2 regions of the Pandoraea sp. SD6-2 genome follow, and region 2 is predicted to be linked to the other one. Evidence: riboswitches for the same ligand, from Rfam matches in the RefSeq annotation. Region 2 holds a riboswitch; the other holds the start of a gene.
The links. Region 2 has a riboswitch for thiamine pyrophosphate ahead of C266_RS21880 (FAD-dependent oxidoreductase). Riboswitches for the same ligand answer to the same signal wherever they lie in the genome.
Positions count from the first base shown of each region.

Region 1: another riboswitch for thiamine pyrophosphate. It lies ahead of thiC (phosphomethylpyrimidine synthase ThiC); the one in region 2 lies ahead of C266_RS21880 (FAD-dependent oxidoreductase).

Region 1 is NZ_KB944452.1:128,335-132,732, forward strand. It holds gene C266_RS15605 (carboxymuconolactone decarboxylase family protein) at 1-425, opposite strand, end outside; gene C266_RS15610 (PLP-dependent aminotransferase family protein) at 662-2,218, shown strand; TPP riboswitch at 2,344-2,442, shown strand; gene thiC (phosphomethylpyrimidine synthase ThiC) at 2,516-4,398, shown strand, end outside.
Region 2 is NZ_KB944455.1:93,150-97,547, forward strand. It holds gene C266_RS21870 (SDR family NAD(P)-dependent oxidoreductase) at 1-63, opposite strand, end outside; gene C266_RS21875 (ABC transporter ATP-binding protein/permease) at 174-1,973, opposite strand; TPP riboswitch at 2,211-2,338, shown strand; gene C266_RS21880 (FAD-dependent oxidoreductase) at 2,472-3,614, shown strand; gene thiS (sulfur carrier protein ThiS) at 3,631-3,828, shown strand; gene C266_RS21890 (thiazole synthase) at 3,830-4,398, shown strand, end outside.

The DNA of each region.
Region 1 (4,398 bases), on a different contig from region 2:
GCCGACCGGAACGAAATCGCCACCCGGTTCCACGCGTTGATCGTGGCGACGGCGAACGTCAGATCGGCGATCTGCTTGTTGTCGTAGTGGGCGCGCAACTCGTCGAAAACATCGTCCGGCACGTGGCCATCCTGGACGTTGGTGACGGCTTCCGTCCAGGCCAGCGCGGCACGCTCGGCCGGCGAATACAACTCGGTCTCGCGCCAGGCGACGAGCAAATGCAAGCGACGCGGGTCGATGCCGATTTTCAGGGCGTCGGCCACGTGCATGTCGATGCAGAACGCGCAGCCATTGAGTTGCGACGCGCGGAGCCAGACCAGTTCGACCAGCCCGTCCGGTAAGCCGCAGTCATGGAAATAGTGGCTCAACGTGCCCAGATGTTCGTACGGGCGCGGCGCCGCGTTGATGAAGTTCAGGCGTTGCATAAGTCGATTCTCCCTTCAGGTCAGATAATGCCGAGGTAACAGGTGTATGTCGTCGTCACGCATACGATGCATTCACACCCCAAACGATACGCACGCCTTGTCTCATCCAGAAGAGCCAAAACCTAATAGAATCGGTAGGCCAAGATAAGCCCGACCGGAAACCGGCGCCGACAAAGCGCGGAGGGCTTATCCATCGAGCCCCTACCCAGCCCCCAAGCCACGCGAGGCATTGCGCGATGTCCGAAAAATCCAGCCCTGCCGCACTCGCGGCCCTGCATCTGGCCGATGCCGCGCAGGCCGCCGGCGTTCCCACCTACCGCGCGCTTTACGAGCGCATCCGCGACGGCATTCTCTCGGGCAAGCTCGCGCCATCGAGCCGGCTGCCCTCGACGCGGGCGCTCGCGAGTGAACTCGGCGTGGCACGCGGAACGGTCGAAGCCGCGTATGAACGGCTGGTCGCGGAGGGCTTCGTCGTGGGGCGCGGCGCCGCAGGCAGCCGCGTCAACCCGCAGTTGGATGGCACGCGTCTCGGTGCCGCGGCGAAAGCCATACCGCCGCAAGCCAACGCCACCCGGTCGCACCGTCCCGAAGCGGCCACCGGCGAAAAGTCCGACTCGCCAACGTTGCCCGGCCACGCGCAGCCAGAGAACCCCAGCAGCATTGCGCTAAACGCCTTCGGTATGCCGTTGCCGTTGCAGAACGGCCTGCCTGCCCTCGACGAATTCCCGCGCAAATTGTGGGCCCGGCTCGCGGCGCGTCATGCACGACATCTTTCCCCCGAAGGGCTGCACTATCAGAGCGCCATCGGCTGGGCACCGCTGCGCGAGGCCATTGCCGGTTATCTGGCGATCGCACGGGGCATTCATTGCGAACCTGGTCAGATCATCGTCACCGCCGGCTATCAGGGTGCCCTCGCATTGATCGCACGCGTGCTACTGCGTCCGGGCGATGCCGTATGGTGTGAAGATCCGGGCTATTTCCGCGCGCAGGAGGCGCTTCGGATGAGCCGCGCCGCGCTGGTGCCGGTGGCCGTCGATCATGACGGACTCGACGTCGCTGCGGGCGAGCGGGCCGCCCCCGACGCCCGGCTCGCGGTCGTCACGCCCTCGCATCAGTCACCCTTATCGGTCACGCTGCCGCTCGCGCGCCGCCTCGCGCTGCTGGCGTGGGCTCAGGCGCATGACGCCTGGATCGTCGAGGACGACTACGACAGCGAATTCCGCTACACCGGCGCACCGTTGCCGGCGCTCAAGAGTCTGGACGGCGGGGAGCGCGTGCTCTACGCCGGGTCGTTCAGCAAAGTGCTGTTTCCCGGCTTGCGCCTGGGCTATCTGGTCGTGCCGCCCGCGCTGTGCGACGCGTTCATCGCCAGCGCGTCGCTCTCGTCCCCAGCGCAGGGATGGATCGAACAGGCCACCGTCACCGACTTCATCACACAAGGACATTTCAGCCGCCACATCAAGCGCATGCGCCAGCTCTACGGAGAACGCCGTGCCGCGCTCGCGCAGGCGCTGCGTGAACACCTGCCGGGACGCATCGAACTCGCGCAGCAAGCCGGCGGCATGCATCTGCTCGGCTGGCTGGCGCCGCACCGCCATGATCGCGCCCTGTGCCGCACCGCGTTCCGGCACGGCATTGCACCGGGCGCGCTGTCGTTCTTCAGCCTCACCCGCCAGTTGCCGCCCGCGCTCGTGATGAGCTTTACCAACGTGCCCGAAGCCCTGGCCGGGGATGTCGCCCAACGGCTCGCACGCGCGTTCGACGAAGACGACAAGACACCCGCCCTCACCTGACGCAGGCAGCGCACCCCACGGTGGGTGTCGGCAATTCTCATGTCGCATTGCACCATCGGTGGTTCACGCTTTTCGGGACACACCGCGCTTGTGTTTGCCCGGCATGTCGGTGTATCGTTGCCGCAAAGCTAGCGCAGGGGTCCTGCAACGTGAGTTGTGGGTGAGAAATACCCTTAGAACCTGATCTGGATAATGCCAGCGCAGGGAGCGTAGAAGTTCCTCGCCCCCGTTCATGCTCCTGAGCCGCTTTGCGCCGAATTTGTCGGCGTCAACACGTGCCCCGCCAGGAGACATTGCATGAACGCCAATCCGAAATTCCTCTCAGCCAACGCGCGCGTGGACGAAGCCGCGATCGCACCGCTGCCGAATTCCCGAAAGATCTACGTCACCGGCTCGCGCCCCGACATCCGTGTTCCGATGCGTGAAATCTCGCAATCCGACACGCCGACGAGCTTTGGCGGCGAGAAGAACCCGCCGATCTTCGTCTACGACACATCCGGTCCGTACACCGATCCCGACGCCAAAATCGATATCCGCTCCGGCCTGCCTGCCCTGCGCGCCACCTGGATCGACGAGCGCGGCGACACCGAAGCGCTGCCGGGCCTCACGTCCACCTTCGGCCGTGAGCGCGCCGCCGACGCCGCGACCGCCGATCTGCGCTTCCCCGGCCTGCATCGCACGCCGCGCCGCGCCAAGGCCGGCAAGAACGTGACGCAAATGCACTACGCGCGTCAGGGCATCATCACGCCCGAGATGGAATACATCGCCATTCGCGAAAACCTGCGCCGCCAGGAATACATCGAAAGCGTGCGCAACGCCGGCCCGCAAGGCGAGCGTCTGGCCAAGCTGCTCTCGCGCCAGCATCCGGGGCAGCATTTCGGCGCCAGCATTCCCGCAGAGATCACGCCGGAGTTCGTGCGCAGCGAAATCGCCCGCGGCCGCGCCATCATCCCGAACAACATCAACCACCCGGAATCCGAGCCGATGATCATCGGCCGCAACTTCCTCGTGAAGATCAACGCGAACATCGGCAACTCGGCCGTGACGTCGTCGATCGGCGAAGAAGTCGACAAGATGACGTGGGCGATCCGCTGGGGCGGCGACACGGTAATGGATCTGTCGACCGGCAAGCACATTCACGAGACGCGCGAATGGATTCTGCGCAACAGCCCGGTGCCGATCGGCACGGTGCCGATCTATCAGGCGCTCGAGAAGGTAAACGGCAAGGCCGAAGAACTGACGTGGGAAATGTTCCGCGACACGCTCATCGAACAGGCCGAACAAGGCGTGGACTACTTCACGATTCACGCCGGTGTGCGCCTCGCGTATGTGCCGATGACCGCCAACCGCATGACCGGCATCGTGAGCCGCGGCGGCTCGATCATGGCCAAGTGGTGCCTCGCCCATCACAAAGAGAGCTTCCTGTACACGCACTTCGAAGAGATCTGTGAAATCATGAAGGCGTATGACGTCGCATTCTCGCTCGGCGACGGTCTGCGTCCGGGCTCGATCTACGACGCCAACGACGAAGCGCAACTCTCCGAACTGAAGACGCTGGGCGAACTCACGCAGGTCGCCTGGAAGCACGACGTGCAGGTCATGATCGAAGGCCCGGGCCACGTGCCGATGCAGCTCATCAAGGAGAACATGGATCTCCAGCTCGAGTACTGCGACGAAGCCCCGTTCTACACGCTCGGACCGCTGACGACGGACATCGCCCCCGGTTACGACCACATCACGTCGGGCATCGGTGCCGCGACCATCGGCTGGTATGGCACCGCCATGCTGTGCTACGTCACGCCGAAGGAACACCTTGGCTTGCCGAACAAGGACGACGTGAAGGAAGGCATCATCACGTACAAGCTTGCCGCGCACGCCGCCGATCTGGCGAAGGGCCATCCCGGCTCGCAGATTCGCGACAACGCCCTGTCGAAGGCACGCTTCGAATTCCGTTGGGAAGACCAGTTCAATCTGGGCCTCGATCCGGACAAGGCACGCGAGTTCCACGACGAAACGCTGCCGAAGGACTCCGCGAAGGTCGCCCACTTCTGCTCGATGTGCGGACCGCACTTCTGCTCGATGAAGATTACGCAGGACGTGCGCGATTACGCCGCCAAGCAAGGCATTACCGACGAAGCGGCGCTCAAGCAGGGCATGGAAGTCAAGGCCGTCGAGTTCGT
Region 2 (4,398 bases):
CACGACGATAGTGCGTGCGGCGCGGTGATGAGACTGGCCGGATGAGGAAACAGGGGTGGTCACGATGAACCCGGGGCGAGCAAAGGGTGCTCGTGATTATGCCAAAGCCCTTGTGCGCCGGGACAGCCGTGTCAATATTATTTAGGAAGTGAATGAATTGGCGCGCATGCGTGCTAGGCGGCGCCGACCACCCGTGAGCGCTCGATGTCGTTGGTTGCATGCAGTGTCATGGTGTGCTGATGAAAGCGTCCGAGTGTCTCGCGATGCGCCACGCTGACCATCATGGTGCCGGGCAGATGCGCGTGCAGGGCTTCGTACACGGCCTCCTCGGTCTCCACGTCGAGTGCGCTGGTCGCTTCGTCGAGGAACAGGTAATCGGGTTTCTGAAGCAAGGCGCGTGCGGCGGCGATCCGCTGCTGTTCGCCGCCCGAGAGCCGCCGCGCCCAGTGCGCGACCGTTTGCAACGCGTCATTGTATTGGCCGAGATTGACGGCAGTCAGCGCCGCGCGGCACTCGGCGTCGCTGAACGTGTCGGGCGGCGAGGGGAACGCCAGCGCGGCCTTCAGCGTGTCGATGGGGAGATAGCTTTGCTGCGAGAGGAACAGTACGCGGGCGTTGGCGGGAACTTCGATGCGGCCGCTGCCGAAGGGCCACAGCCCGGCGAGTGCGCGCAGCATGGTGCTCTTGCCGCAGCCCGAGCGGCCGCGGATGAGCCACCGTGAGCCCGGCGTGAAGGCGAACGATCCGGCCACCGCGAGCGGTGCGCCGTTGGGAAGCGCGAGATGCAGATCGGTCGCCGCATACGCGGGGGACGTCGAACTGCTCGCCGTCACGATGGAGATCGCGCCCTCACGCGGCACCTGCGGCGGTTCGTCGATCACACGTGTGAATTCGCGCAGACGATTGACCGTCGCCTTCCAGTCGGCCAGGGTCGCGAAACTGTTCACGAACCACGAGAAGCCGTCGCTCACCTGCCCGAAGGCGTCGATGATCCGCATGAGCACGCCGAGCGTGAATGCGCCTGCGAAGTAACGCGGCGCGGCCGCCATGATCGGGAAGACGATGGCGATTTGCGCATAAATCGAGTTCGCGAAGATCAGGCGCTTCGTCACGACCATGATCTGCCACCAGTTGTCGCGCACGGCGCCGAAGGCCGCCTTCAGGCGCGACAACTCGGCGCCTTCGCCACGATAGAGGGCGACCTGCTCGGCCGACTCGCGCAGACGCACCAGCAGAAAACGAAAATCCGCTTCCACCTGCTGCTGCCGATAGCTCAGCCCGACGAGCGGGCGGCCGACCTTGAAGATGAAGTACGAACCCACGACGGCGTATAGCGCCGCGACCCAGACCATGTAGCCGGGAATCGTGATGTTCATGCCGCCCAGCGCGAACGACACCGCGCCCGAGATCGTCCACAGAATCGTGATGAACGAGAACAGCGAGACGAGTGTCGTCAGCAAATCGAGCGAGAGCGCCAGCGACGAACTCACGAGCGTGCGGATGTCTTCCGAAATACGTTGGTCGGGGTTGTCGGCGAGATGATCGCGTTCGATGCGGTAATACGCCTGATGGGCAAACCACTTCGCCAGGTTCGTATCCGTTACCCATTGCCGCCACCGGATTTCGAGCATCTGCCGGAAGTAGGTGCGGAACGTGGCGATGATGATGAAGCTGAAGGCGAGTATCGCGAACTCGGCGAGCGAAGACTTGAAGACGGGCCAGTCGCGCTTATCCAGGGCATCGTAGAAGCCGGCGTTCCACGCGTTCAGGCGCACGTTGATGAACACGACCGCAAGGTTGAGCACCACGACGAGGGCGAGCAACCGGCGTCCCTCCCAACGCTTCTCCGAGATCCAGTAAGGCCGTATCAATTGCCGGGCCGTGGGGTGCTTTGGTGGTTTGGGCGCGGGCGCGATAGGGTCGCCGGCCGGCGGCACGTCGGGAGATTGGGGAGGCTTCGGCGTGTGAACCATGATCGTCTGGCGGCGCTGCCGCAGTGGTGCAACGTGTTATGGGGGCGACGGCTCATTTGACCTCAGTTCCCGATGCTGCGTTGCACGAATTCCAGCCCGGGACTCGCGTCACGTCGACATTCAGTTTACGTGTCGTTACAAGACTCGGAAGATTCGTCAAAAAACGAGACGCAACGGGCGTGCAACCGGCCGGAAACCTAGCTTGCACGGGCGTCGGCATCTATGTTGTAATGACTGCGGGCGAAACAGGGGTGCTCCGTGGCGGACGCGGGTGTTGACCATGCGTAACGATGTCACGGGGCTGAGAGAGACCCTTTGCACCCGACCCGGGTAATACCGGCGTGGGAAGTTTCCGACTCCTCCAGTGGGGTAAGGTGTCCAACACCGTTTCGTCCTTTTGCTTTCATGAGGAAAGGACCCCATGCGCTGCCTTCCACAAATTCCTTCGTGTTCCCCTGAGTGCCTGCGCGCCGTGACGGCTTGCGCGGCAGTGCGCGTATGAGCGCATCCACTTCCCGTTCCGCTTCCCGTCCTGACGTCGCCATCCTTGGCGGCGGGCTGTCCGGCCGTCTTCTCGCCTGGCAACTGATCCGCGCCGGTGCGCGCGTGGCGCTGTTCGAGCGCGGCGACGCCGACGGGTCGTCTGCGGCCGGCTGGGTCGCGGCCGCCATGCTCGCGCCGCTGGCCGAGGCCGCCGTGGCCGAACCGAGCATCGTCGAGATGGGCGCGGCGGGCCTCGAGCGCTGGCCGTCGTTGATCGACGGCCTGCCTGAGCACGTCTTCTTCCAACGTAACGGCACGCTGGTCGTGTGGCATCAGCCCGACCGTGCCGAAGCTGTCATGTTCGACCGCCGCATGCGCGCGAATGCCCCGCCGGCATTGCTGCGCGGTGGTGTCGAGCGGGTGACGGGTGCGCAATTGAGCGAGGTCGAGCCCGCGCTTGCCGGGCGTTTTCAGGAGGGCTGGTTGCTGCCGAACGAGGGCCAGCTCGATAACCGTCAACTGCTGCGTGCGCTGGCGGCGGGGCTCGCCAAAGCCGGGGCGGAACTGCATTGGCATACGGAGATCGCCGAGGGGGCCTACCCCGACGCCGGTCTCGTCATCGATTGCCGCGGGCTGGGCGCGCGCGGTGTGCTCACGCGCCTGCGCGGCGTGCGTGGCGAAGTGGTGCGCATTCACGCGCCGGGTGTCGGATTACGCCGGCCGGTACGGTTGCTGCATCCGCGTTATCCGATCTACATCGCGCCCAAGGAAAACGATCTGTATGTGATCGGGGCGACCGAACTCGAGTCGGAAGACATGTCGCCGATGACCGTGCGCTCGGCGCTCGAACTGCTCTCGGCGGCGCATTCGCTGACCCCGGCGTTCGGCGAGGCGCGCATTATCGAATTGAATGTCAACTGCCGCCCCGCGCTGCCCGACCACCTGCCGCGCGTGCAGTGGGACGGTGCGCGGCTGCTGCGGGTGAACGGCTTGTACCGGCACGGCTATTTGCTGGCGCCGGCAGTCACGGGAGAAGCTTGCGCGCTGGCGCAGGCGTTGATGCAATCGACGGGCGGGCAAGTGGGCGTTGGCCATGCGTTCGACTGGGAGACGTGGCGAGCGAGCCGGCCGTGGCCGGACTTGTTCCGTCACGGATGAGAGGGAACTGTACGCGATGGACATCCATATCAATCAACAGACACTGAGCGTGGCCGAGACGGCGACGCTGGCCGAGGCGCTGGTCGCCTACGGCGCCAAGCCGCCGTTCGCCGCGGCGATCAACGGGCAATTCGTACCCAAGACGCAATACGCCGCGCGTTCGCTCGCGCAGGGCGACAAGATCGATGTCGTGCAACCGGTGGCCGGAGGCTGAAATGAACGCATTCACCGAATCGGCCAACGTGGCTGCAGGCAGCGCGCGCGACGCGCTCACGCTGTACGACACCCGCTTTGGCAGCCGTTTCCTGCTCGGCACGGCGCGCTATCCGTCGCTGCAAGTGCTGAGCGATTCCATCGACGCGGCCCGTCCGGGCATGGTGACGGTGGCGTTGCGCCGTCAACTGTCGGGCACGGGGGCGCAGGCCTCGGAGGGCCCTTTCTGGGAGACGCTGCGCCGTCTCGCGGTGCCGGTGCTGCCCAATACGGCGGGCTGCCATTCGGTGCAGGAAGCGATAACGACCGCGCAAATGGCGCGCGAAGTCTTCGAAACCGACTGGATCAAGCTCGAACTGATCGGCGACGACTACACGCTCCAACCCGATCCGTTCGGTCTGGTGACGGCCGCCGAGCAATTGATTCGCGATGGCTTCAAGGTGCTGCCGTATTGCACGGAAGATCTGGTGCTGTGCCGCCGTCTGCTCGACGTCGGCTGTCAGGCGCTGATGCCTTGGGGGGCGCCGATCGGCACCGGTAAGGGGGTGATCAATCCCTACGGTTTGCGGCT